Regions from separate parts of the Ruminococcus sp. OA3 genome, predicted to be linked through region 1. Evidence: predicted binding sites of a transcription regulator. Region 1 holds the regulator's gene; the other holds the start of a gene.
What was found. The regulator NrdR, encoded in region 1, represses ribonucleotide reductase genes. The targets are predictions, from matches to a motif close to CACNANATNTNGTG.
Positions count from the first base shown of each region.

Region 1 (12,130 bases):
AGATTCGGCGGCGTTTACACGGCCTTGGCATTTTGCTGTCCTCCTGTTGTTGACATATGTCACTTACAAATTTTATTATATCCCGGTTAATGTCATATGTCAATAACTTTTTTTCAAAAAACGCTTGACTTTTTCAACTGAAACATTTATCATTACAGTATAACTGAAACCATATTTTATACAGTTAGCAGCAAAATTCCAGATTAAGAGGAGGACATTTATGAGACAAATAAAAACAGCGGCCGCATTGACCGGATTACTGATTCTGGCCGGTATCCTGACTGCCTGTTCGCCCGGTGGGAAGACGGATGAGACAGGGACTTCCAGGAACACCGCATCGCCCCAGAAAATCACCGCCGAGGAAGCCAGGGAGCGCATGGATTCCGGCGATGATATCGTGATTCTGGATGTACGTACAAAGGAAGAATATGAAGAAAAACATATTCCCGGGGCTATACTGATACCAAACGAAGAGATTGGAGAAGAACCGCTTGCCGATCTTCCATCACTGGACCAGGAGATCCTTATTTACTGCCGAAGCGGAAACCGAAGTGCTCAGGCTGCAAATAAAATGACCGCAGCCGGTTATACCAGAATCTATGATTTCGGAGGAATCATCGACTGGCCCTATGATACCGAAAGCGGAACAGCTGATGAACAAAGAAAAGAGGCTGCAGAACCGCAAAAAACCGATGCTCATGCGGATGGCCCGTTTGGTTCATTTGAAACCATGACGCTGGAAGGCGATCCGGTGACGCAGAACATCTTTGGCGATGCAAGTCTGACCATGGTAAATTTCTGGGCCACCTACTGCGGAGCGTGTATTCAGCATATGCCATACCTCACAGAATTAGACGGTGAGTACCGTGACCGGGGATTACAGATCTTAGGCGTTATCACAGATGTCGATGAGCCTGAAAACGATGCCGCATTAACGATTGCAAAATCAGCCGGGACCGATTATACTCAAATTATCGCATCAGACGATCTGAGGCTGGGAGTCCTCTCAGAGATCCAGTATATACCGACAACGATATTTCTGGACCAGAACGGCACCCAGCTGGGGGAAACTTATGTAGGCGGTAAGACGAAAGACGAATGGGCAAAAATCGTGGAAGAATTACTGGAGCAGGTCAATGAGTGAAACGAAGAAAAAATGGATGAGAAGATTGCTGCTGCTGACCGCTGTTTTCTGGATCACCCTGGGTGTTCTGAGAGGCGAAGCTGATACGGTCTTTATGAAGGCAGTCAATGTATGTCTGGAGTGTATAGGAATTGGATAAACAAACAAAAAGAAAAGATTCAAGAATACGGCTGTGGGTACAGGCTGCCTTCACCGCACTTACAAACGGATATGTATGGGGCTTTGTTGAAGGAAGGATTTTTACCGGACCGACAAAATCCCTGTGTGTCCCCGGTCTCAACTGCTACTCCTGTCCCGGTGCTCTTGGTTCCTGTCCGATCGGATCACTCCAGGCAGTGCTGGGCAGCAGAAATTATAAATTTTCCTTTTATATTTTCGGATTTCTGGTTCTCGTTGGTTCACTGCTTGGAAGGTTTGTCTGTGGCTGGCTGTGCCCTTTTGGGCTGTTCCAGGACCTTCTCTATAAAATCCCATTTGTTCGAAAATGGAAAAACCTTCCCGGTCACAGAGTCCTTGTATGGATGAAGTACCTGATACTTCTCATATTTGTGATACTGCTCCCTCTGCTGGCACTGGATATAACCGGGCAGGGAGCCCCGTGGTTCTGTCAGTACATATGTCCCAGCGGAACATTTATGGCCGGTATTCCACTGATGTTCGGAAATGAAGCGCTCCGGGGGGCAGCCGGGTTTTTATTTGCATGGAAGGGACTGATCCTGGCAATTATTGTGCTGCTATCCCTTATGGTCTACCGTCCATTCTGTAAATATCTCTGCCCTCTTGGCGCAGTGTATGGACTTTTTCATCCCATAGCCCTGTACCGCTATCGTGTGGATGCAGAAAAATGTACACATTGCGGAAAATGTGAAAAAGTCTGTAAAATGGGCATCCAGGTGTGGAAAACGCCCAACAGCCGGGAGTGTATCCGCTGCGGCGACTGTATCCGCAGCTGCAGCTTTGGTGCTGTAGACTCAACATGGAAAAAACGAAAGGATGTAACGGGGAAATGACAAGTGAATTTGCTATCGCAGTGCATGCACTCGTATTTTTAAACCACAAGGGAGAAACGTTGTCCAGCGACGCACTGGCAGACAATGTCTGTACCAATCCGGCCCGTGTGCGAAAGGTGATGGCTCCCCTGAAATCTGCCGGCCTGGTGGGAACCAGGGAGGGGGTAAAGGGCGGTTACTATATGACGATACCGGCAGAACAGCTGACGCTCGCCCAGATCAGCGATGCACTGCGAATACCGCTGATCAAAGCTTCCTGGAAAACAGGAAGTGTGGATAAGGAATGCCTGGTGGCCTCCGGCATGGCCGGGATCATGGACGGTATTTACGGGGAATTAAATGAGCTCTGCCTGTCACACCTGGCTCATATCACAATCCAGGATATCGATGACCAGATTTTTCACCCCCGCAGCTCAACATGATCTGCCACCCTGTCGTTTGAAAAAAGGTGCGGTTCCATAACTTTAGGTCACATCGTTTAACCAGTTATGGAACCGCACCTTTTTTCTGCCTATTGATGATAATTCTCAAGGAAATCCCGCATCTTTTTCATGGATTTTTCCAGTATTTCCACAGCCGGCAGATATACAATCCGGAAATGGTCCGGCTTCTTCCAGTTAAATCCGCCGCCGTGTACAAGCAGTACTCGTTTGCTGCGAAGGAAATCCAGCACAAACTGTTCATCATCCTTAATATTAAACTTATTTGTATCGATCTTCGGGAAGATATAAAATCCGCCCTTCGGTTTCACCGCTGTGATTCCCGGTATATCATTCAGCGCTTCATAAATGTAGTTGCGCTGTTCATAAATCCTTCCGCCCGGCACAATATATTCCTCAACGCTCTGATACCCCCCGAGTGCAGTCTGCACAATTGTCTGAGCAGGCACATTGGAGCACAGACGCATATTGGAGAGCATATTCAGCCCCTCTATATATCCTCGCACATGAGATTTACTGCCGCTCAACACCATCCAGCCAATCCTGAATCCCGCGATCATATGGGATTTGGAGAGTCCGGAAAACGTTACGCAGAACAGATCGGGCGCAAGAGAAGCGATTGATATATGCTCCTCTCCATCCATCACCAGTCTGTCATAGATTTCATCCGAAAAGATAATCAGCTCATGTTCACGGGCAATATCCACGATGTCCTGCAGGACATCTCTGGGATAAAGCGCTCCTGTCGGGTTATTCGGATTGATGATTACAATGGCCTTTGTTTTCTCTGTGATCTTATCCCGTATATCGTTGATATCCGGATTCCAGTCAGACTGCTCATCACAGATGTAATGAACCGCTTTTCCGCCGGAGAGATTTGCTGTCGCAGTCCAAAGAGGATAATCCGGCGCAGGTATCAGGATCTCGTCCCCGTCATTGAGCAGGGCCTGCATGCAGAGTGTAATCAGTTCACTCACACCATTCCCGGTATAAATATCATTCATTCCAACATTCGGGATCCTTTTCAGCTGGCAGTACTGCATGATTGCTTTTCTGGCCGCAAAAATCCCTCTTGAATCAGAATATCCCTGACTGTCACGCACTGACTGACGGATATCAAGGATCACTTCTTCCGGTGCCGAAAAGCCAAACGGCGCCGGATTTCCGATGTTCAGCTTCAGGATCTCAAGCCCGGCTTCTTCCATCCGTCCGGCCTCTTCCACGACAGGTCCCCTGACATCGTACAAAACATTGTCCAGCTTCGCCGATTTATCAAATGTTCTCATCGTCCTTTACTCCCTATGCCAGCATCATACGGTCATTCGCAAATTCTCCGCCGCTGGCCTGTTCAAATTTCTTAAGCAGATCTTCCACCTTCAGCTTTTTCTTTTCTTCGCCGTCCACATCATAGATAATCCTGCCCTCATGCATCATGACCAGACGATTGCCCATACGGATCGCATCCTTCATATTATGTGTGACCATCATCGCAGTCAGCTTCTGTTCCGATATTATGCTCTCTGTCAGTTCCAGCACCTTGGCTGCCGTCTTAGGATCGAGTGCCGCCGTATGCTCATCCAGCAGTAACAGCTTCGGCTGCTGCAGTGCCGCCATCAAAAGCGTCAGCGCCTGCCGCTGGCCTCCGGAAAGCAGACCCACCTTCGAAGTCATACGGTCCTCCAGACCCAGACCCAGAGTTTTTAATTCCTCATGGTACCGCGCTTTTTCCGCCCTGGTGATTCCCCACCGCAGCGTCCTCCGCTGGCCTCTTCGGTATGCCAGTGCCAGATTCTCCTGAATCTCCATCTGTGCAGCCGTGCCTTTCATGGGATCCTGAAATACCCGTCCGAGAAATTTTGCTCTTGCATACTCCGGCTTTCTTGAAATATTCTCACCGTCCAGAATGATTTTCCCGGAATCGATCGGATACACTCCCGCTATCATGTTCAGCATCGTTGATTTGCCGGCACCATTTCCGCCGATGATCGTCACAAAATCCCCCTGCCTCAGATGAAGGTCAATGCCTGTCAGCGCTTTCTTTTCATTGATCGTCCCTTTATTGAACGTCTTCTGTACATTCATTAGTTTTAACATGTCTATTTTCCCCCTTCAGAATAGGATTTTCTGATCCGCAGTTTCTCGATTGCCACCGGTATACACAGTGCAAGCGCAACTATGATCGCTGAAAGCAGTTTCATATCATTTGCACTCATGCCAAGCTGCAATACAATCGCACGAATCAGGAAATAGACAACCGAACCTACAATGGCCGAAGTCAGCTTGCTTCCAAAAGAGCGGAGCCGTCCCATCAGTACGTCACCGATAACTATTGCTGCAAGACCGATCACAATGGCACCCGTGCCATTGTTGATATCACCGTATTTCTGACTCTGACAGACCAGACCTCCTGAAAGGCCAACCAGACCGTTGCTGATCATCAGAGCCAGCATTTTTGTCTTTTTGATGTTGACACCCAGCGCCCTGATCATATCCTCATTGTTTCCTGTGGCACGGAGAGACGCTCCCAGCTCCGTTCCGAAAAACCAGTATAAAAGAGCAATACACAATACCGCGATCACTGCCCCGAGTATCATACTGGCATGAGTCTGTGAAAGCCCTGTCGCCTCCACCATCCATGAAAACACAGTATCTGATTTGAGCAGCGGAATATTGCTCTTTCCACCCATGATCCTGAGGTTTATAGACCACAGGGCAATCTGCGTCAGGATTCCCGCCAGAATTGCCGGTATCTCAAATACCGTATGCAGAAACCCTGTCACACCCCCTGCGATCACACCCGCCACCAGCGATACCAGAAGCGCTGCCACCGGATTCCAGCCATGTGCAACGATCAATGTGGCGCATACGCATCCCCCGAGCGCAAAGCTTCCATCAACTGTTAAATCTGCGATATCCAGAATTTTGAAGGTGATATAAACTCCCAGTACCATAATCCCCCAGAGAATTCCCTGTGATACCGCTCCCTGCATTGAAACAAAAAAACCACTCATATTTTTATCCTCCTACGTGTACGTGGTACCTTTTTTAAGAAAATACTTTCACGAAAACACAATGCTTCTCATTATTCTTTCGTCAAAATCTTTTCAGAGTTGAATAATCTTAAAGAACAGAAATACCAAGGGAGCCGAAGATGGCTCCCTTGGTCCAGTTGTTTTCCACTTTCGATACATTTGCTGCGCCTGTTTCTTACTCTTCGCTCCCTGTATCCAGTGCAGATAAGTCAAGTCCCAGTGCCTGCGCTGTCTCATCATTAACCTGCAGTTCACATTTTGATGCGTCCAGATAACCAATCGGTATTTCTGCAGGGCTCTTTCCATCCACAAGAATCTCTGCTGCCTGCTGTCCTGCCATGTAACCCAACTGATAATAGTCAATTCCGTAAGTAGCCAGACCGCCTTCTGTCACCATTCCGCCCTCACCGCAGATTACCGGCATCTTATTATCGTTAGCAATCATCGCTACCGTTGCCATACCTGCTGCAATAACATTATCCGTAGGAGCGTACAGAGCATCTACTTTTCCGATGGATGATTCTACAACGGACTGGATTTCATTTGATGAGGACACCGTGTAATCTTCGCACTCGATCCCCAGCTCTGCACATGCATCTTTAGCCATCTGCGCCTGAATCGCAGAGTTTGACTCAGCGGAGCAGTACAGAACACCAACTTTTTTCACATCAGGAAGAATCTGTTTCATCAGATCAATCTGTTCTTTAACCGGAGTCAGGTCAGATGTGCCGGTTACATTCCCGCCCGGAGCATCGTTGGATTCAACAAGTCCGGATTCTGCAGGATCTGTAACAGCTGTCAGAACTACCGGAATATCAGATGTTACGCCTGCAACAGCCTGTGCTGCCGGAGTTGCGATGGCAAAGATCAGGTCACTTCCATTATTCACCAGTGTCTGTGCAATTGTCTGGCAGGATGAAGCCTCTCCCGCTGCATTTTGCTGATCCGCCTCATACTGGATTCCCATTTCATCAAGTGCCGCAAAAAAACCTTTGTTGGATGCATCCAGCGCATCATGCTGTACATATTGGATGACACCGATCTTATATACAGTGCCGTCCCCTGTCTCTTTATTTTCTTCTTCAGCTGCGTCATCTGCTGCTTCTGCCGTAGGCGTAGTTTCGGCTGACTCATCTGCAGACTTGCTCTCATCGTTGCTCTTAGATCCGCATCCTGCGAACATTGCTGCCGCCAGCATTGCAGACAGACCAACAGCCAGAATTCTTTTCACTGTCTTGTTTTTCATATGATCCCTCTTTCCTCATTTTCTTTGGCGCTTTGACTCGCTAAAGTGCCAATCAATAACGCTTGAATTATAACATACTCTGACGGAAAGGGCAATCTATTTCAAAATCTTTTTGAGTTCATCCATAAACGTATTTACATCTTTAAACTCGCGATAAACGGATGCAAAACGCACGTACGCAACCGCCTCCAGGTCCTTGAGTTTATCCATCACAATTTCTCCGATCACGGAACTGGGGATCTCGCGTTCCTCCATATTAAAAATCTCAGTCTCGACTGAATCTATAAGGTCCGTTATTCTTTCTGCCGAAATCGGACGTTTATGGCATGCCCGAAGTACACCGGCCTCAATCTTTGCGCGGTCATACTGCTCCCTGTTCTGATCTTTCTTAATCACAATCAGCGGAATGGTCTCAACCTTTTCATATGTGGTGAAACGCTTTCCGCACTCATCACACATCCGGCGTCTGCGAATTGCATTACTGTCTTCCACTGGCCTTGAATCAACAACCCTGGTGTTATCCTGGTTACAAAATGGACATCTCATGCTCTTCCCCCTTTTTCGCTCTCCCATCACACAACTGTGAATATCATAACATTTTTCTTCTCTCTTTGCAAATTATGACAGATAATTTTTCATACTTCGCAGTGCGCTCTTTTCCAGGCGTGATACCTGTGCCTGAGAGATTCCTATCTCAGTTGCCACCTCCATCTGAGTCTTTCCTTCAAAAAACCGAAGCTGAATAATATGTTTTTCCCGTTCATTCAGTCTGTTCATCGCTTCCTGAAGAGACAGATCCTCAATCCAGTTTTCTTCTTTGTTCTTTTTATCGCTGATCTGGTCCATCACATACAGCGTATCTCCGCCTTCAGTATATACCGGTTCGTACAGACTCATAGGACTCTGGATCGCATCCAGCGCATATACGATATCTTCTTTCTGGATTCCTACCTCCTCGGCAATCTCTGCTATGGTCGGTTCACGCAGATTCTGCTTTACGTAGTTTTCTTTGGCGAAAATAGCTTTATATGCAATATCTCTCAGAGAGCGGCTCACACGAATACTGTTGTTATCCCTCAGATAACGCCGGATTTCTCCAATGATCATCGGCACGGCATACGTACTGAATTTGACGTTTAATGTCGTATCAAAGTTATCGATCGCCTTGATCAGTCCGATACAGCCGATCTGGAACAGATCATCGGCAGCCTCATTACTGTTGGAAAAACGTTTGATCACGCTTAAGACGAGACGCAAATTTCCTTTTATATATTTTTCCCTGGCCTCTTTATCCCCCTGTTTGATCTTTCGGAATAATTCTTCTTTTTCTTCATTGCTAAGTATCGGTAATTTTGATGTGTTGACTCCGCATATCTCAACTTTATTAAGCGCCATAACAAGAATCCTCCTAGAAGTTTTTTCTAGTAAAATGGTTCTCATTATGGCGCTTTGCTATGCGCATCCGGCTGAAATTTTACAAAGTTTTAGCCCTTGACAATCAAAAATTTTCCCTGTACCAAAGTAAAAAAAGGTATACTGTCCAGATTTTTCTGCTGTTATCCCTTTTCCCGTTTTTGTGTTGGTCCAGCAATACTGTCAGTCTGTCTTTTTCAAAAAATTTCTCTGCGGTTTCGCTCTCAAATTCCGCTCTCACGATTCCCTGATACGGTTCCTGCATCAGCCACTTTCGAAGAGGGACCGGAAATCCCAGTTTCCGCCTTTTGGATGTCTCCTGCGGGAGATATCCGCCGGAAACACTGCGGAAAAATGATTTCGTCTGTTTACGCGTAACTCTATGCCTTACAGGAACGGAAAATGCTGCTTTCGCGACTTCCTCATCCAGATAGGGAACTCTTACTTCGAGTCCATGTGCCATACTGATATGGTCCGATTTTCTCAGGATATCGCCGCGCATCCAGAAGTTAATGTCTATATACTGCATCCTGGTTATGTCATCAAGGCCTTCTGTTTCGGCATAATATGCCGCTGCAACATCCTGTTCCGTATATGTGACCAGTTCTTTGTTCTTCAGCAGTTCTTTAACTTCCTGGTTTTTGAATATATAGGCATTTCCTATAAAGCGTTCCTCCACGCTCTGTCCGGCCCTGATCAGATATTCCCTGCCTTTAAATGAAAACGGCAGACACTCCATCATTTGCCGCAGGCGGCGCCGTATCTTTGCCGGCACGATACGCACAAATGGTTCCAGCGCCAGTGCAGACTGGTAGATGTTATACCCCCCGAACAGTTCATCTGCCCCCTCCCCGGAATAAACGACTTTAACATCCCTTGCCGCCAGTTCACAGAGATAGTAAAGTGGTATGATAGACGGATCTGCCACCGGCTCATCCAGCGCCTTCAAAACCCAGGGAACCGCCTCCCAATACTCTTCTCGGGTAATGAGTCTGGAATGATTTGTCATCCCGTTGACCCGGCTCAGTTCCTCAGCTTTTTTTGTCTCGTCATATTCGGCTTCCTCAAATCCGATACTGTATGTCTTTTCCATCTTTCCTGCTACAGCCAGAAAAGAAGAGTCTATGCCTCCTGACAAGAAGGAACCAACCTCGACATCACTGAGCTTATGAGCTTCAACAGAATTCAGAAGTGCCTCCTCCAGGCGTTCCTCTGCTTCCTCTCTGCGCATAGTCTCTTCAGCGTTAAATCTGGCTCTCCAGTAACGGTGAATCTGCATCTTTCCGTTTTCGATCATCATATAATGTCCCGGCAGAAGCTGGTAGATACCTTTATAAAATGTTTCTTCAAGCGGATTATACTGAAAAGACAAATAACCCGGAAGTACATTTTCATTCAGCTCTTTTCTCACATCAGGGTGCGCAAGCAGTGCCTTGATCTCCGATCCAAAACAGAATCCATTATTCTGTGTGCAGTAAAACAGCGGCTTGATGCCGAATGGATCCCGTGCGATAAACAGGGTCTTGGATACTGTATTCCACAGTGCAAAGGCGAACATCCCCCGGAGCTTTTTCAAAACATCAACACCATATTCTTCATATCCGTGAAGAATCACTTCCGTATCGGCATCTGTTGTGAATACATGTCCTTTCCGCTGCAGTTCTTCCTTCTGCTGCAGATAATTGTAGATCTCACCATTGTAGACCAGGACAAGTGTTTCGTCTTCATTCCACATTGGCTGTCTGCCGTTGTCAAGTCCTATGATGGAAAGCCGGCGCATGGCAAGAGCGATCTCCTCATCAACGTAATACCCGTCATCATCAGGACCTCTTGTAATGATTCTGCTGTTCATTTTTTTTAAAGCAGTTTCGTTTTTTTCATACTTCCCCTCGGAAAGAAATCCGGTTATTCCACACATTACTTTCTCCCTTTTCATACGTACTTTTAAACACACTGTTTTTATTATAACAATTCTGCCCTTTAAACAATATAGAAATTATCTTAAGAATTATAAACTTTTTCTATTAAAATTACATATACTATAAAAACGGCATTGAGGTGGTCGCTTTGCGCCTTTTTGAACTGCGACAAAAAGAAGTTATCAATATCTGCAACTGTAAAAGCCTCGGCTGCCCGGTCGACCTGGAATTTGAATGTAAAAGCGGCCGTATTACCGCATTGATCATCCCCGGTCCCGGCAAGCTGTGGGGGCTCATGGGCCGGGACTGCGAATATGTGATTCCATGGGAGTGCATTAAACAAATCGGAGATGATATTATTCTTGTTGAAATCCGCGAGGATGTATGTCTGAAGAGGTTTTAACCGTGCCGCGGCTGAATTTCCTTCCTGCGAATCCTGTGATTATCATAATGCAGGATGATACATAAAGTATTCAGCAACTTGTTTTCAAATTGTTATTTCTGACAGTGATAAAGGGCTGCAGTTCCGTTTTCGGCGGAACTGCAGCTTACTGCTGGCAGCAGATGTATCCTCAGGAAAATCCATATCCCGGTATGTTATTATTAACAAACGTGGCAGCCTCCAGCGCTGGAAATCCCGATATCACGATATCGGTAACAACGGGATGTGAAGCGTGGTTATCAGGGAACTCAAAATAAAGTGTATATTCATCACCGTTATAAACTGCACGCGTCCCGCCATCTGCAAATTCCGCGGTATGTTTCTTAAAAATCAACGACCGCTCACCCGTCATCCCACCTACTTTATATGCTGTAAAATCAAAAGATGTATCTGTAATATCTGAAATATCAACTTCACAGTAGTCATCCTCAATATACAGCCCGTCAACGACTTTTTCCTCATCAAAGCCTGTAACTACACTGTCAAAGTACGTCCCTTCATATAACTGGACTTTAGCACTCACCGCAGATTCCCTGTCGTGATTCTCCGCGGGCACTTCAGCATCTTCCGGTGAGTCCTTCTCTTCGTCAGCCGTTATGACTTCCGGCTGCTGAGTCGTTTCCGCTTCCGGTGTCTGCTGTACATCCAGGGTCTGTTCCGGTGTCTTCTTGGCTTCCCGGGTCTGTTCTGGTTTGGGCAATTTTTCACCCGTTTTTTCTCCCTGGTCCGCCGAAGACGTATCTTTCACACCCGTATCAGAGCCGGACTGTACTTTCCCGGTCACCGGTGCGCTGGGAGCATCTGTTTCCCCTTCATTTTTGTTCACAGAACATCCCACCAGAACATTGGCAACCACTAAGACAAACGTGAGCATCAAAATTGGAATGATTCCCTTTCTTAACTTCGCAGCTTTCATCATATACCAGATCCTTTCTTTAAATGCCGCCTTACTGTCATTCAGGCTTGCGGTGAGATAGTGTGAATTCCCTGAAGCTGCTGTTTTCAGCAGCAGCCTGTTATAGACTGCGTGATCACTCTTCGGATATCCGGCTATTACATAACAATCACAGATGTATTCGATATCTTTGTCCGCTTCCCTTATCATCCAATGCAGCAGCGGATTGAACCAGTAGACCGTATCGACAATCAGCAAAAACATCTTATACCACAGGTCTTTATGCCGGTAATGAAACAGCTCATGTTTCAAAATCAGTTCCAGTTCCCGGTCTGTGTAGGGAACATCCGGCAGATAAAGATACGTTCTTCCAAGCCCTGCTAAAACAGGCGACTGCACTCTCGGATTCATCATCAGTTTCGGTACTCTTTTGATATGTTTCTCAGTACATGCCGCACGGTATATTTTAGTTATTTTGCTGTTTTTCACCGGCATTCCCCAGCGTCTAAGCCTATCGAGCGAACGGTAATATGAGATAAGCCTGCCAAATGCCAGAAATAAGAAACCGGTCAGCCAGATATAACAAAAA
Region 1 covers NZ_JAKNTO010000001.1:1,550,175-1,562,304, reverse strand. The annotation lists gene MCG98_RS07080 (DUF134 domain-containing protein) at 1-31, opposite strand, end outside; gene MCG98_RS07075 (rhodanese-like domain-containing protein) at 221-1,144, shown strand; gene MCG98_RS07070 (CD1871A family CXXC motif-containing protein) at 1,137-1,283, shown strand; gene MCG98_RS07065 (4Fe-4S binding protein) at 1,276-2,154, shown strand; gene MCG98_RS07060 (Rrf2 family transcriptional regulator) at 2,151-2,576, shown strand; gene MCG98_RS07055 (aminotransferase class I/II-fold pyridoxal phosphate-dependent enzyme) at 2,666-3,880, opposite strand; gene MCG98_RS07050 (ABC transporter ATP-binding protein) at 3,894-4,688, opposite strand; gene MCG98_RS07045 (ABC transporter permease) at 4,691-5,605, opposite strand; gene MCG98_RS07040 (ABC transporter substrate-binding protein) at 5,802-6,872, opposite strand; gene nrdR (transcriptional regulator NrdR) at 6,969-7,418, opposite strand; gene sigG (RNA polymerase sporulation sigma factor SigG) at 7,491-8,267, opposite strand; gene asnB (asparagine synthase (glutamine-hydrolyzing)) at 8,371-10,203, opposite strand; gene MCG98_RS07020 (YlmC/YmxH family sporulation protein) at 10,353-10,607, shown strand; gene MCG98_RS07015 (M56 family metallopeptidase) at 10,777-12,130, opposite strand, start outside.

Region 2 (12,130 bases), 2.4 Mb from region 1:
GCGGATATGCGGGAGATGCTGAAGGAAGAGCTGTCTGATGCAAAAAAGAGGACGGAAGAGCTGGAACATACGCTGAAAGTCCTGCTGCTTCCGAAAGACCCGAATGACAGCAAGAATGTAATCGTGGAAATCCGCGGCGGAGCGGGTGGAGATGAAGCGGCGCTGTTTGCGGCGGAAGTATACCGTATGTATGTGAAATATGCCGAATCACACCGCTGGAAAACGGAATTGATCAGTCTGAATGAAAACGGAAACGGCGGTTTTAAGGAAGTCACTTTTATGATCAATGGAAACGGAGCCTATTCACGTCTGAAGTACGAAAGCGGTGTACACCGGGTGCAGCGTGTACCGGAGACTGAATCCAGCGGGCGGATCCATACGTCGACGATCACAGTTGCGATCATGCCGGAGGCAGAGGAAATTGATTTTCAGCTTGATATGAATGACTGCAAATTTGATGTGTTCCGGGCATCCGGAAACGGAGGGCAGTGCGTCAATACGACGGACTCTGCCGTGCGTCTGACACATATACCGAGTGGTATCGTGATTTCATGTCAGGATGAAAAATCACAGCTCAAGAATAAAGAAAAGGCACTCAAAGTGCTGAGGGCCCGCCTTTATGAGATGGAGCTTGAAAAACAGCATGATGCCGAGGCGGAGGCCAGGAGAAGCCAGGTCGGTACGGGGGACCGTTCCGAGAAAATCCGTACCTATAATTTCCCGCAGGGGCGGGTGACGGACCACAGGATTAAACTGACTTTGCATAAACTGGATAACATAATGAACGGAGACCTGGAAGAAATCATTGATAGTCTGATAGCCGCTGATCAGGCTGCAAAACTCAGCAAACTGCAGGATGATTAAAGATCAGGCTGCTGAGGAAAAGAAAAAGCACAGGAGAGAAGTTATGGAGAAGAAAACAGCACTGGTAATCATGGCGGCCGGTATCGGAAGCCGGTATGGAAAAGGTATTAAGCAGCTGGAGCCGGTAGGTCCGAACGGGGAAATTATTATGGATTACTCCATTCATGATGCACTGGAAGCCGGGTTTAATAAGGTTGTGTTTATTATTCGAAAAGATCTGGAGAGCGACTTTAAACAGATAATCGGAAACCGGATTGAAAAGCTGACAGAAGTAGTATATGCATTTCAGGAGCTTCAAGACCTCCCGGAAGGATTTGAGAAACCGGATGACCGAACAAAGCCATGGGGTACGGGGCAGGCGGTTTTGAGCTGTAAAGGGCTGATAAAAGAACCGTTTGTAGTGATCAATGCTGATGATTATTATGGAAAAGAACCATTTGTAAAACTGCATGATTATCTCGTAAGTGAGATGCCCGCAGCGGACGGACACTACGACATTTGTATGGCGGGATTCATGCTTGGAAATACACTCAGTGACAATGGTGGTGTGACCCGTGGAATCTGCCGGATGGATAAAGAAAATAATCTGGTCGGTATTGCGGAGACGAAAAATATTATAAAAACCCCGGAAGGTGCCGGCATCCAGACAGAAGACGGAATTGTTCCGGTTGCTGCTGATGCTAAAGTATCCATGAACATGTGGGGGATGCAGCCTGAATTTCTGGATGAACTGGAGAGTGGATTTGTGAAATTTCTCTCTGGATTATCAGCTGAAGATTCGAAGCAGGAATATCTTCTGCCTACGATAATAGACGGGCTGCTGCAGGAGAAACGTGCAGATGTACACGTGATCAATACCGGTGCACAGTGGTTTGGCGTAACGTACCAGGAAGATAAGGATTCTGTTGTGGAGGCGTTTAGAAAGCTGATTGCCCAAGGAGTCTATCGGGAAAAGTTGTTTGATTAGAGTGATAAGGAGAGGCAGTATGGGAAAATATTTCGGAACTGACGGATTCAGAGGGGAAGCCAACATCGATCTGACGGTAGAGCACGCTTATAAAGTCGGCCGTTTTCTGGGATGGTACTTCGGACGGGAGCATAAGGCACAGATCGTGATCGGCAAAGACACAAGGCGCAGCAGCTACATGTTTGAATATTCACTTGTGGCTGGACTTACGGCGTCCGGAGCGGATGCGTATCTGCTCCATGTTACGACAACGCCGAGTGTATCATACGTTGTGAGGACCGAAAATTTTGACTGCGGCATTATGATCTCCGCAAGCCATAATCCGTTCTATGATAATGGAATTAAAATTATCAACGGTATGGGACAGAAGATGGAAGCGGATGTGGAAGCGAAAATAGAGACGTACATCGATGATGAGATACCGAAGATCCCGCTGGCTGTTAAGGAAGATATTGGACGGACGGTAGATTTTTCAGCGGGCAGAAACCGATATATAGGCTATCTGATTTCATTGCCGACCCGCTCCTTTAAAAATATCAGAGTCGGTCTTGACTGTTCCAACGGAAGTGCATTCTCCATCGCAAAGAGTGTTTTTGATGCGCTGGGCGCAAAGACGTATGTCATTCATAACGAGCCGGATGGCACGAATATCAATCAGGACTGCGGATCGACTCATATCGAAGTTTTGCAAAAATTTGTGAGGGAAAAACATCTTGATGTGGGATTTGCCTATGACGGAGATGCAGACCGCTGTATTGCTGTGGATGAGACTGGCAAAGTGATTGACGGAGATCTGATTTTATACGTATGTGGAAAGTACCTCAAAGAGCAGGGACGACTGGATAACAATACCATCGTAACGACTGTCATGTCTAATCTGGGGCTCTATAAAGCCTGTGACCGTGAGGGCATCCATTATGAAAAGACGGCAGTGGGTGATAAGTATGTCTGTGAAAATATGATGACATACGGTCACAGCCTGGGTGGTGAGCAGTCGGGGCATATTATTTTCAGCAAACATGCGACGACGGGAGACGGGATCCTGACTTCGCTGATGGTCATGGAAGTGATACTGGAAAAGAAGCTGCCGCTTTCCGTGCTTGCATCGGAGGTTGTCATCTATCCGCAGCTGCTGAAAAACGTGCGTGTTGCAAACAAACAGGAGGCCCGTGAGAATTCAAAGGTACAGGAAGTCGTGAAGTCTGTCAGCGAGCAGCTGGGAGAAGACGGACGTATCCTGGTGCGTGAGAGTGGTACAGAGCCTGTCATCCGTGTGATGGTTGAGGCGGAAAATGATGCAATCTGTCAGGAGTGTGTGGACAGAGTGATCCGTGTTATGACGGAAGAAGATTTGATTGTGGGTTAAGAGGAACTGTTCAGATGAGAAAAAAGTGTTTGGTGTTTGCAGCCTGTGTGGTTATCCTTACAGCAGGCTGCGGCAGTTCTGCAAATGAAGAATACTATGATGACGGAATTGCCTGTATGGAAAACAGTGATTATGAGGAGGCCGTTACACTGCTGAATCAGGCGATTGAGCAGGAAGAACGGCTTCCGGAAGCTTACCGGGCGCTTGGCATCAGCCAGTATGAACTGGGAGACAGTGCAGCTGCCATTGCTGCATTTTCAAGGAGCCTGAATTCCCTTGAGAATACAAACGTAGAGTTTGAAAAGGATGTCATGTACTATCTTGCACTGGCACGGAAGAATTATGGGGAGTATGAGAAAGCAGCCGAAGTGTATACGGATGTGTTGAAACTGGAAAAAGATCCGGAGACCTATTTTCTAAGGGGCGGTGTATATCTGGAACTGGAGGATGAGGAACAGGCCAAAAATGATTTTGACAGTGCAGTGGAAGACAGCCGGGATTATGAAATGTATCTGAAAATTTATCAGGCATATGCGGATAAAGGTGATACGATAACAGGAGAAGAGTATCTCCAGAGGGCTCTTGGGTTAAAGCCCAGGGAGGCATCCGATTATTATAACCGGGGCAGGATCTATTATGAACTGAAGGACTATGAGAGTGCCAGGGAAGAGCTGACTCAGGCCATCAATGAAGGGGATGCAGATGCAGTTCTGCTGCTTGGAAAGGTCTATCTGGCGATCGATGATGCGGCCAGTGCCCGAGGCCTCTACCAGGATTATCTGAAAGAGGAAGAAAATCAGGCCAAAGCATATAATGGGCTTGCGATGTGTGATATTTTCGAAAAAAATTATGATAATGCGCTGAGCAACATAAAAAAAGGTCTGGAGTGTAAAGATGCCACGGAAACCCAGAGCTTATTGTTCAATGAGATCGTCGTGTATGAATATATGCTTGATTTTGAGACAGCAAAATCAAAAATGGCAGAATATCTGGAAAGGTATCCGGACGATAAGACTGCCGTGAGGGAAAATGAGTTTTTGAAAAGCAGATAACTGCGCAATGGGGAGCGCAGGTAAGGGGAGAAGTAACCAAAAAAGTTGCATTTTACAAACAGGGGTGGGCTATGCAATTATATGAGTCAAAAAACATTGAAGAGCGGGTCATTTTGATTGGGATTCAGACAGATGCCGGCGACGACACGCAAAAATCATTGCGGGAGCTCGAGGAACTCGTCGAAACAGCCGGAGCTGTTACGGTGGGCGAGGTCATTCAGAAAAGAGAAAACATACATCCGGGAAGCTATGTGGGACCCGGGAAGCTGGAGGAGCTCAGAGAGCTGCTGTATACACTGGATGCTACGGGAATCGTCTGCGACGATGAATTATCCCCGGCACAGTACGGAACTCTGGAAAGTGAACTGCAATGTAAGGTTATGGACCGAACGCTTGTAATTCTGGATATTTTTGCCGGGCGTGCCGTCACAAAAGAGGGAAAACTGCAGGTTGAACTTGCGCAGTTGAAATATCGTGCCGCCAGGCTGGTGGGGCTGCGAAATTCGATGTCCCGTCTTGGAGGCGGGATAGGTACGCGCGGACCCGGTGAGAAGAAGCTGGAGATGGACCGCCGTATGATCCGCAACAGAATCACGCAGCTGAAGCAGGATCTGGAAGAAATGAAACGTCACAGAGAGCTGCTGCGCGGTCAGCGAATAAAGAGTAATCAGAAAGTGGCGGCGATCGTAGGATATACCAATGCAGGAAAATCCACTCTTTTAAATACCCTGACAGGTGCGTCGGTACTGGAAGAGAACAAGTTGTTTGCGACGCTGGATCCGACGACCCGCGTGCTTGACCTGCCGGGCAAACAGCAGATTTTATTGACAGATACCGTTGGTTTTATACGGAAACTGCCGCACCATCTTGTAGATGCATTTAAGAGTACGCTGGAAGAGGCAAAATTTGCAGATATTATTATACATGTGGTGGACGCGTCAAATCCGCAGATGGATGAGCAGATGCATATTGTGTATGATACGCTTCGGCAGCTGGGAATAGAAGGAAAGAAAATTATTACGCTCTTCAATAAACAGGATCAGGTAGACTGTCCTGAAAATCTGAAAGATCTTCAGGCTGACTGTATCATCAGGACATCAGCGAAGACCGGGACAGGCATGGAAGAACTGAAGGAAGAACTGGTGCGCATGCTTCAGGCCGAGCAGATTTATATTGAACGTTTCTATGGATACGACAGAGCGAATGTCATCAGCATGATCCGACAGGTCGGACAGGTTGTGGAAGAGGAATACTATCCGGAAGGTATTTCTGTCAAGGCTTATGTACCGGTGGAAATATATGGAAAAGTGTGATGGAAAAAGTCCGTAAATTTGCGGGAGCCCCTAGAAATGGGGGCTCCCGGTTGTCCAGCATACAATATATGGTATTTTGCGTATTGACGGGTCCGGCATCCTTTGATATGATAGTTCCATAGCGCAGTCAGGGACTTAAGGATTGCAGAGGAGGCAGATGTAATGTTTAAAGTAGAAAAAAGAGACGGAGCCATAGCTGATTTTGAGCTTGCGAAGATTACCGAGGCGGTCGGCAAGGCATTTGAAGCAAATCAAAAGCAATATAGTCAGGATATGCTGGAGATGGTGAGTCTGCGTGTCACCTCTGATTTTCAGAAAAAAATCAAAGAGGATAGGGTTAATGTAGAAGATATTCAGGACAGTGTGGAAAATGTTTTGATACAGTGCGGATATTCTGACGTGGCAAAAGCGTATATCCTGTACAGAAAACAGCGGGAAAAAGTCCGCAATATGAAATCCACGATCCTGGATTACAAAGAGATCGTAAACAGCTATGTCAAAGTGGAGGACTGGCGTGTAAAAGAGAATTCCACAGTAACGTATTCAGTAGGCGGCCTGATTTTAAGCAACAGCGGTGCGGTAACTGCCAACTATTGGCTGTCCGAGATTTATGATCCGGAGATTGCAGATGCACATCGAAATGCAGATCTGCATATTCATGATCTGTCCATGTTGACCGGGTATTGTGCAGGCTGGTCGCTGAAACAGCTGATCATGGAGGGCCTGGGTGGAATAAAAGGAAAGATTACATCCTCGCCGGCGAAACACTTAAGTGTTCTCTGTAACCAGATGGTCAATTTTCTGGGCATCATGCAGAATGAGTGGGCAGGAGCACAGGCATTTTCCTCTTTTGATACATACCTTGCACCGTTTGTTAAGGTAGATAATCTTTCTTATCCGGAAGTAAAGAAATGTATTGAATCATTTATCTACGGGGTCAATACGCCAAGCCGCTGGGGGACGCAGGCACCGTTTTCCAATATTACACTGGACTGGACGGTACCCCAGGATCTTGCAGAACTCCCGGCGATTGTCGGCGGAAAAGAGATGGATTTCAGGTATAAAGACTGTAAGCCGGAGATGGATATGATAAACCGCGCGTTTATTGAGACAATGATTGAGGGAGATGCCAATGGAAGAGGCTTCCAGTATCCGATTCCCACATATTCCATCACATCCGATTTTGACTGGTCGGATACGACGAATAACCGTCTGCTGTTTGAGATGACCGCAAAATACGGTACACCGTATTTTTCAAATTATATCAACAGCGATATGGAACCGAGCGACGTGCGGAGTATGTGCTGCAGGCTGCGCCTGGACCTGAGGGAGCTTCGCAAGAAAACAGGAGGATTCTTCGGTTCAGGTGAGAGCACCGGTTCGGTGGGGGTTGTGACCATCAATATGCCACGTATCGCTTATCTGGCAAAGAACGAAAAAGATTTCTATCAGAGACTGGACCATATGATGGATCTGAGTGCAAGGTCACTTCATGTGAAGCGAGAAGTCATTACAAAGCTGCTGAATGAAGGGCTTTATCCATATACGAAACGATATCTGGGGACTTTTGACAATCATTTTTCAACAATCGGGCTGATCGGTATGAATGAAGTTGGACTGAATGCGAAATGGCTCGGGGGAGATATGACGGATGTGCGTACACAGGAGTTTACAAAAGAAGTGCTGAACCATATGCGCAATAAACTATCTGATTATCAGGAAGAATATGGAGATCTCTATAATCTGGAAGCGACACCTGCTGAATCGACAACGTATCGTCTGGCAAAACATGACCGGGCAAAATGGCCGGATATCAAGACAGCCGGAAGCAAGGGAGACACGCCGTACTATACCAACAGTTCACATCTTCCGGTCGAGTTTACATCGGATATCTTTGATGCACTGGATATCCAGGATGAACTTCAGAGTCTGTATACTTCGGGGACGGTGTTCCATGCGTTCCTTGGTGAAAAACTGCCGGACTGGCAGTCTGCAGCGTCCCTGGTCCGGAAGGTTGCAGAGAATTATACGCTGCCGTACTATACATTATCACCCACTTATTCTGTATGCAAAGATCACGGATATATTGCAGGTGAACATTTTACATGCCCGACCTGCGGACAGCCGGCAGAGGTTTACAGCAGGATCACGGGGTACTATCGCCCGGTTCAGAACTGGAACGACGGCAAGAGTCAGGAGTATAAAAACCGGACAGTATATGATATCGGGAATTCTGCGATAAAGAAATCGAAGAAGGCAGCGGCAGCTGTCATCGATGAGACGGTAGCCGTGGAAAACGGTGAAGGATTTAAATACCTGTTTACGACAAGTACCTGTCCCAATTGTAAAGCGGCGAAGGAGATACTGGAGGGAGAGGCATTTGAAATAATCGATGCTGAGGCGAATCCGGATCTTGCAGCGAAGTATGGGATCATGCAGGCGCCGACACTTGTGGTAGTGGACGGCGATAACATGAAGAAATATGTAAATGCTTCAAATATTCAGAAGTATGTGGAGACACACTGAAGATTTATCTGTAAAAGTCCGGGACAGCGGTTGTGCGTAAGCGCGGAGCAACCGACTTTTATGATTGGTGATGTCTGTTTAGCAATTTGAAAAGAGATGGTTCGGAAGGTGGAAGCCTGGAACCATCTCTTTTGTATTTCGCCAGACACTTTTGACGAGTTTCTGAGACCGTGCTATGAAGAAATCATTCCATTCCTCAGAGAGCGCGGAGTACAGAATGTATTTGTTGATACAGATGGTGATTTTACGAAACTGATTCCGAATTTTACATCATCGGGTGTCGATGGATTCCTGCCCGTGGATGTCAATGCAGGGGTTGACATCGTGGATGTAAGAAGACGGTTTCCGGAGGTGAAATTTATCGGTGGATTCAATAAACTGGAGATTCTGAAAGGACCAGAGGCGATTGACCGGGAATTTAACCGTCTGCGACCTGTGATCCTGCAGGGCGGATATCTGTGCGGTATCAACCATCAGGCGGCTCCGGGGACTCCATATGAATATTATCAGTCCTACATAAAACGTCTGGGCGAAGTCATGGCAGAATGCCGTGGGGAGCACATTATAAAATAAGCCTGTAATACTCTCGTTTCATAATATCATAGATGAAAACACAGGGACCATAAAAGGGGAAATCTTTTTATGGTCCCTGTGTTTTCTTATGTTATATCTGGAATATGGGTAATGAAAAGCGTGAATCTCTTATGTAAAATTTAAGTATACGATAACAAATTAAAATAGTATGGAGGTACATATGGGAACAAAAAAAGCAAATATTTTGTTTTTCTTCACGGATCAGCAGCGCTGGGATACCTGCGGCTGTATGAATCCGAACCTGAATCTTACACCGAATCTCGACCAGCTGGCAGAAGACGGAGCCTGTTTTGAAAAAGCTTACACGTGCCAGCCTGTCTGTGGACCGGCGCGGGCATGCCTTCAGTCAGGGATGTACGCCACAGAAACTGGCAACTATCATAATCTGTGCAGACTGGATCCGGGGTCCTGCGCTCCCCTGGCCGAGTATGTCAACAGAGACGGATATAAAACGGGTTATGTCGGAAAGCTGCATCTGGCACAGACGACAGACGGACCGGTGCCGCCCGAATTTCACTATGGATATAAAGATTACTGGCGGGCAATGGATGTTGTGGAATGGGGCTCGCTGCCCTACGAAGGGGGACTGTACGATGAAAACGGAACTTTAATACCCTACAAAAATCAGTACAGGGTGGATTTTACAACTGATCTGCTTCTGGAGTTTCTGGAACGGGAAAAAGACTCAGAGGAACCTTTCTTTACGATGATGTCATTGATCGAACCGCATCATCAGAACTGTATGTACCGGTATGTTGCACCAAAAGGTTATGCCGAACGGTATCAGAATGCCTGGATTCCGGGGGATCTGGCTGTACGGCGGGGACAGGGAGACTGGGAAAAGAATCTGCCGGATTATTACGGCATGATCAGGAGAATTGATGAAAATCTTGGACGCGTGGTGAAGGCGCTGAAGAAAAACGGTCAGTATGAAAATACATACATTATCTTCAGCAGCGACCACGGGAGCCATTTTCGGACAAGAAACGGAGAATATAAACGTGCATGCCATGATGCGTGCACACATATTCCGCTGGTGGTTCATGGGCCGGGTATTAAAAAAGGCTATCGTGAGAGTGAAAAGCTTGTCAGCCTGATCGACATACCCGCCACGATCCTGGATATGGCAGGAATAAAGAAACCACACCATTATCGTGGAAGATCGCTACTTCCTCTGATGAGAGGTGAAGAGGTCAGCTGGAGAGAGGAAGTGTTTATACAGATTTCAGAATCTCAGGTGGGACGCGCGCTCTGCGATGGAAAATACAAGTATTCCGTGTCTGCTCCGGGAGTCGACGGGTTTGCTGTTCCGGGCGCGGACATATATCGGGAGGAGTTTTTATATGACCTTCAGGCTGATCCGGATGAAAATGTAAATCTAGTTGCAGATGGCAGTTATGAGGGGGTGCGGAAAAAATTGCGCATAGCCATGCTGGGGTATATTGAGGAAGTGGAGCATTATACTCCTGAGATTCTTCCGGCTGAATGCAGATAAAGTGTCTTTAACAGTGCAGGGAAAGAATCATTTTTTTTCTGCACTGTTTTTTTGATTTGTCGGACATATTTCGCACTGAAAAAGGCAGATTATTGTTGGTTTTGCTGTAAATAAAGTGAACAATCTGTAATTTCTTATGTTATATCTGGATTCTGAATAGTGAAAACTGCAAAATATTCACGTAATATATAACTATGTTGTAAAGCAGAACGGCAAGATAGAAGGAGGTGTAAGAAAAGCCGGATGAAGACAGTATTTATTTTATGTGACACAGTGAACCGCAGGATGCTGGATATCTATAACAGCAATCCGGCAGAGACGGCTCAGATGCCCAATCTGGACCGCCTGGCACAAAAAGGAATGGTTTTTGATAATCACTGGTGTGGGAGCGCGCCCTGCATGCCGGCGCGAAAGGACATTATGACCGGGCGGCTGAATTTTCTGGAAAAGCCATGGGGGGCGATCGAACCTTATGAGCAGACGCTTCAGAATGTATTGGCTGAAAAAAATGTACATACGATGATGTTCAGCGATCACTCTCATTATTTGATTCCGGGAGGCGAAAACTATACGAAAGGATTTACTGCATGGGAAGTGTTCAGAGGACAGGAAGGAGATTCGTGGTGTGTGCCCCCTGACCAGGGAGGGATTCGAAAAGAAGTAAGACCGAAGGGATTCAAGGGAGAATATTCTGCGTCAGAGGAGGCAAACAGACAGAGACTAAAAACGGAAAAAGATTATCCGAGTGTCAAGACGTTGAGCAGTGCTGCAGAATGGCTGGAGCAAAATCATCAGGCTGATAATTTTATGCTTTGGGTGGAAGCATTTGACCCGCATGAGCCATATGACGTTCCTGAGAAATATCTGGACCTCTATGAAAAAGATTATATTGGTTTTGATGTGAATCACCCCGATTATCAGCCGAATATTTTCACACGGGAAGAGACGCAGCATCTGAAAAACCGGTGTAAGGCATTGATGACGATGACAGACGCCCATATTGGTGAAATCCTGGACGTATTGGATGCATATGGCATGTGGAAGGATACGATGGTAATATTTACGACGGACCATGGATTCCATCTGGGGGAACACGGATATATGGCAAAAAATTATATGGCACCGTACAACGAGGTATTCCATATACCGCTGATCATCTGTAAACCCGGGTGTGAAGCGGGGCGGAGTCAGGCGCTGACACAGAACATTGACGTGATGCCGACTATGCTGGATTACTTTGGGGCTGACAAAAAACTTCATTATCCGCTGCACGGGAAAAGTCTGATGCCGGTCCTGGACAGGGAGGCCAGGCAGGTCAGAAGCGGAACCATCTTTGGATACTTTGGAAAACAGGTTGGCTATACAGACGGAACTTATGTGTATATCAAAGCAGCCAAAGACGACAGAAACCGGCCGTTAAATGTTTACACAGCCGTGCCGAGCATTCTCAGACAGTACTTTGGAGCGGACGATGCGGTCAGTAAAACAGACTATGACAAAATTGAGATGGGAAGATTTTTATCCTGGACGAACTATCCGGTATATAAAATACCGGCTGACATCATTAACTTCAGAAATCCTTCGCAGGAGTTCTCTTGCCGGTCCCAATATAACGGGGACAATCTTCTGTTTCATATAAAAGAAGATTATCTTCAGGAATATCCCATTTCAGATGAAAAACTGGAGCGCAAATATATCAGGCAGTTAAGAGACTGCATGCAGGAGTGCGATGCGCCGGGGGAACAGTTTGAGCGGCTGGGTATTTGATGCGGCTGAATACGTATTCGGATTAAGACGTCCGATAGTAGAATAGAAGTTTTAAGAAAGCGGGATATAACATGACATCCAGAGAGCTTGCCGCGTTGGCAGGAGTGTCGCAGTCGACAGTCTCCCGGGTTTTGAATAACTGTGAAAATGTTTCTGACAGAAAACGACAGAAAGTGATGGCACTTG
Region 2 covers NZ_JAKNTO010000001.1:3,983,776-3,995,905, reverse strand. The annotation lists gene prfA (peptide chain release factor 1) at 1-864, shown strand, start outside; gene MCG98_RS18405 (sugar phosphate nucleotidyltransferase) at 908-1,831, shown strand; gene glmM (phosphoglucosamine mutase) at 1,851-3,197, shown strand; gene MCG98_RS18395 (tetratricopeptide repeat protein) at 3,212-4,249, shown strand; gene hflX (GTPase HflX) at 4,321-5,562, shown strand; gene MCG98_RS18385 (ribonucleoside triphosphate reductase) at 5,725-8,088, shown strand; gene MCG98_RS18380 (uroporphyrinogen decarboxylase family protein) at 8,185-8,661, shown strand; gene MCG98_RS18375 (sulfatase-like hydrolase/transferase) at 8,843-10,177, shown strand; gene MCG98_RS18370 (sulfatase) at 10,421-11,944, shown strand; gene MCG98_RS18365 (LacI family DNA-binding transcriptional regulator) at 12,016-12,130, shown strand, end outside.
Region 2: a site for NrdR is predicted at 5,623-5,636, ahead of MCG98_RS18385 (ribonucleoside triphosphate reductase). Genes of this name have one in related genera too.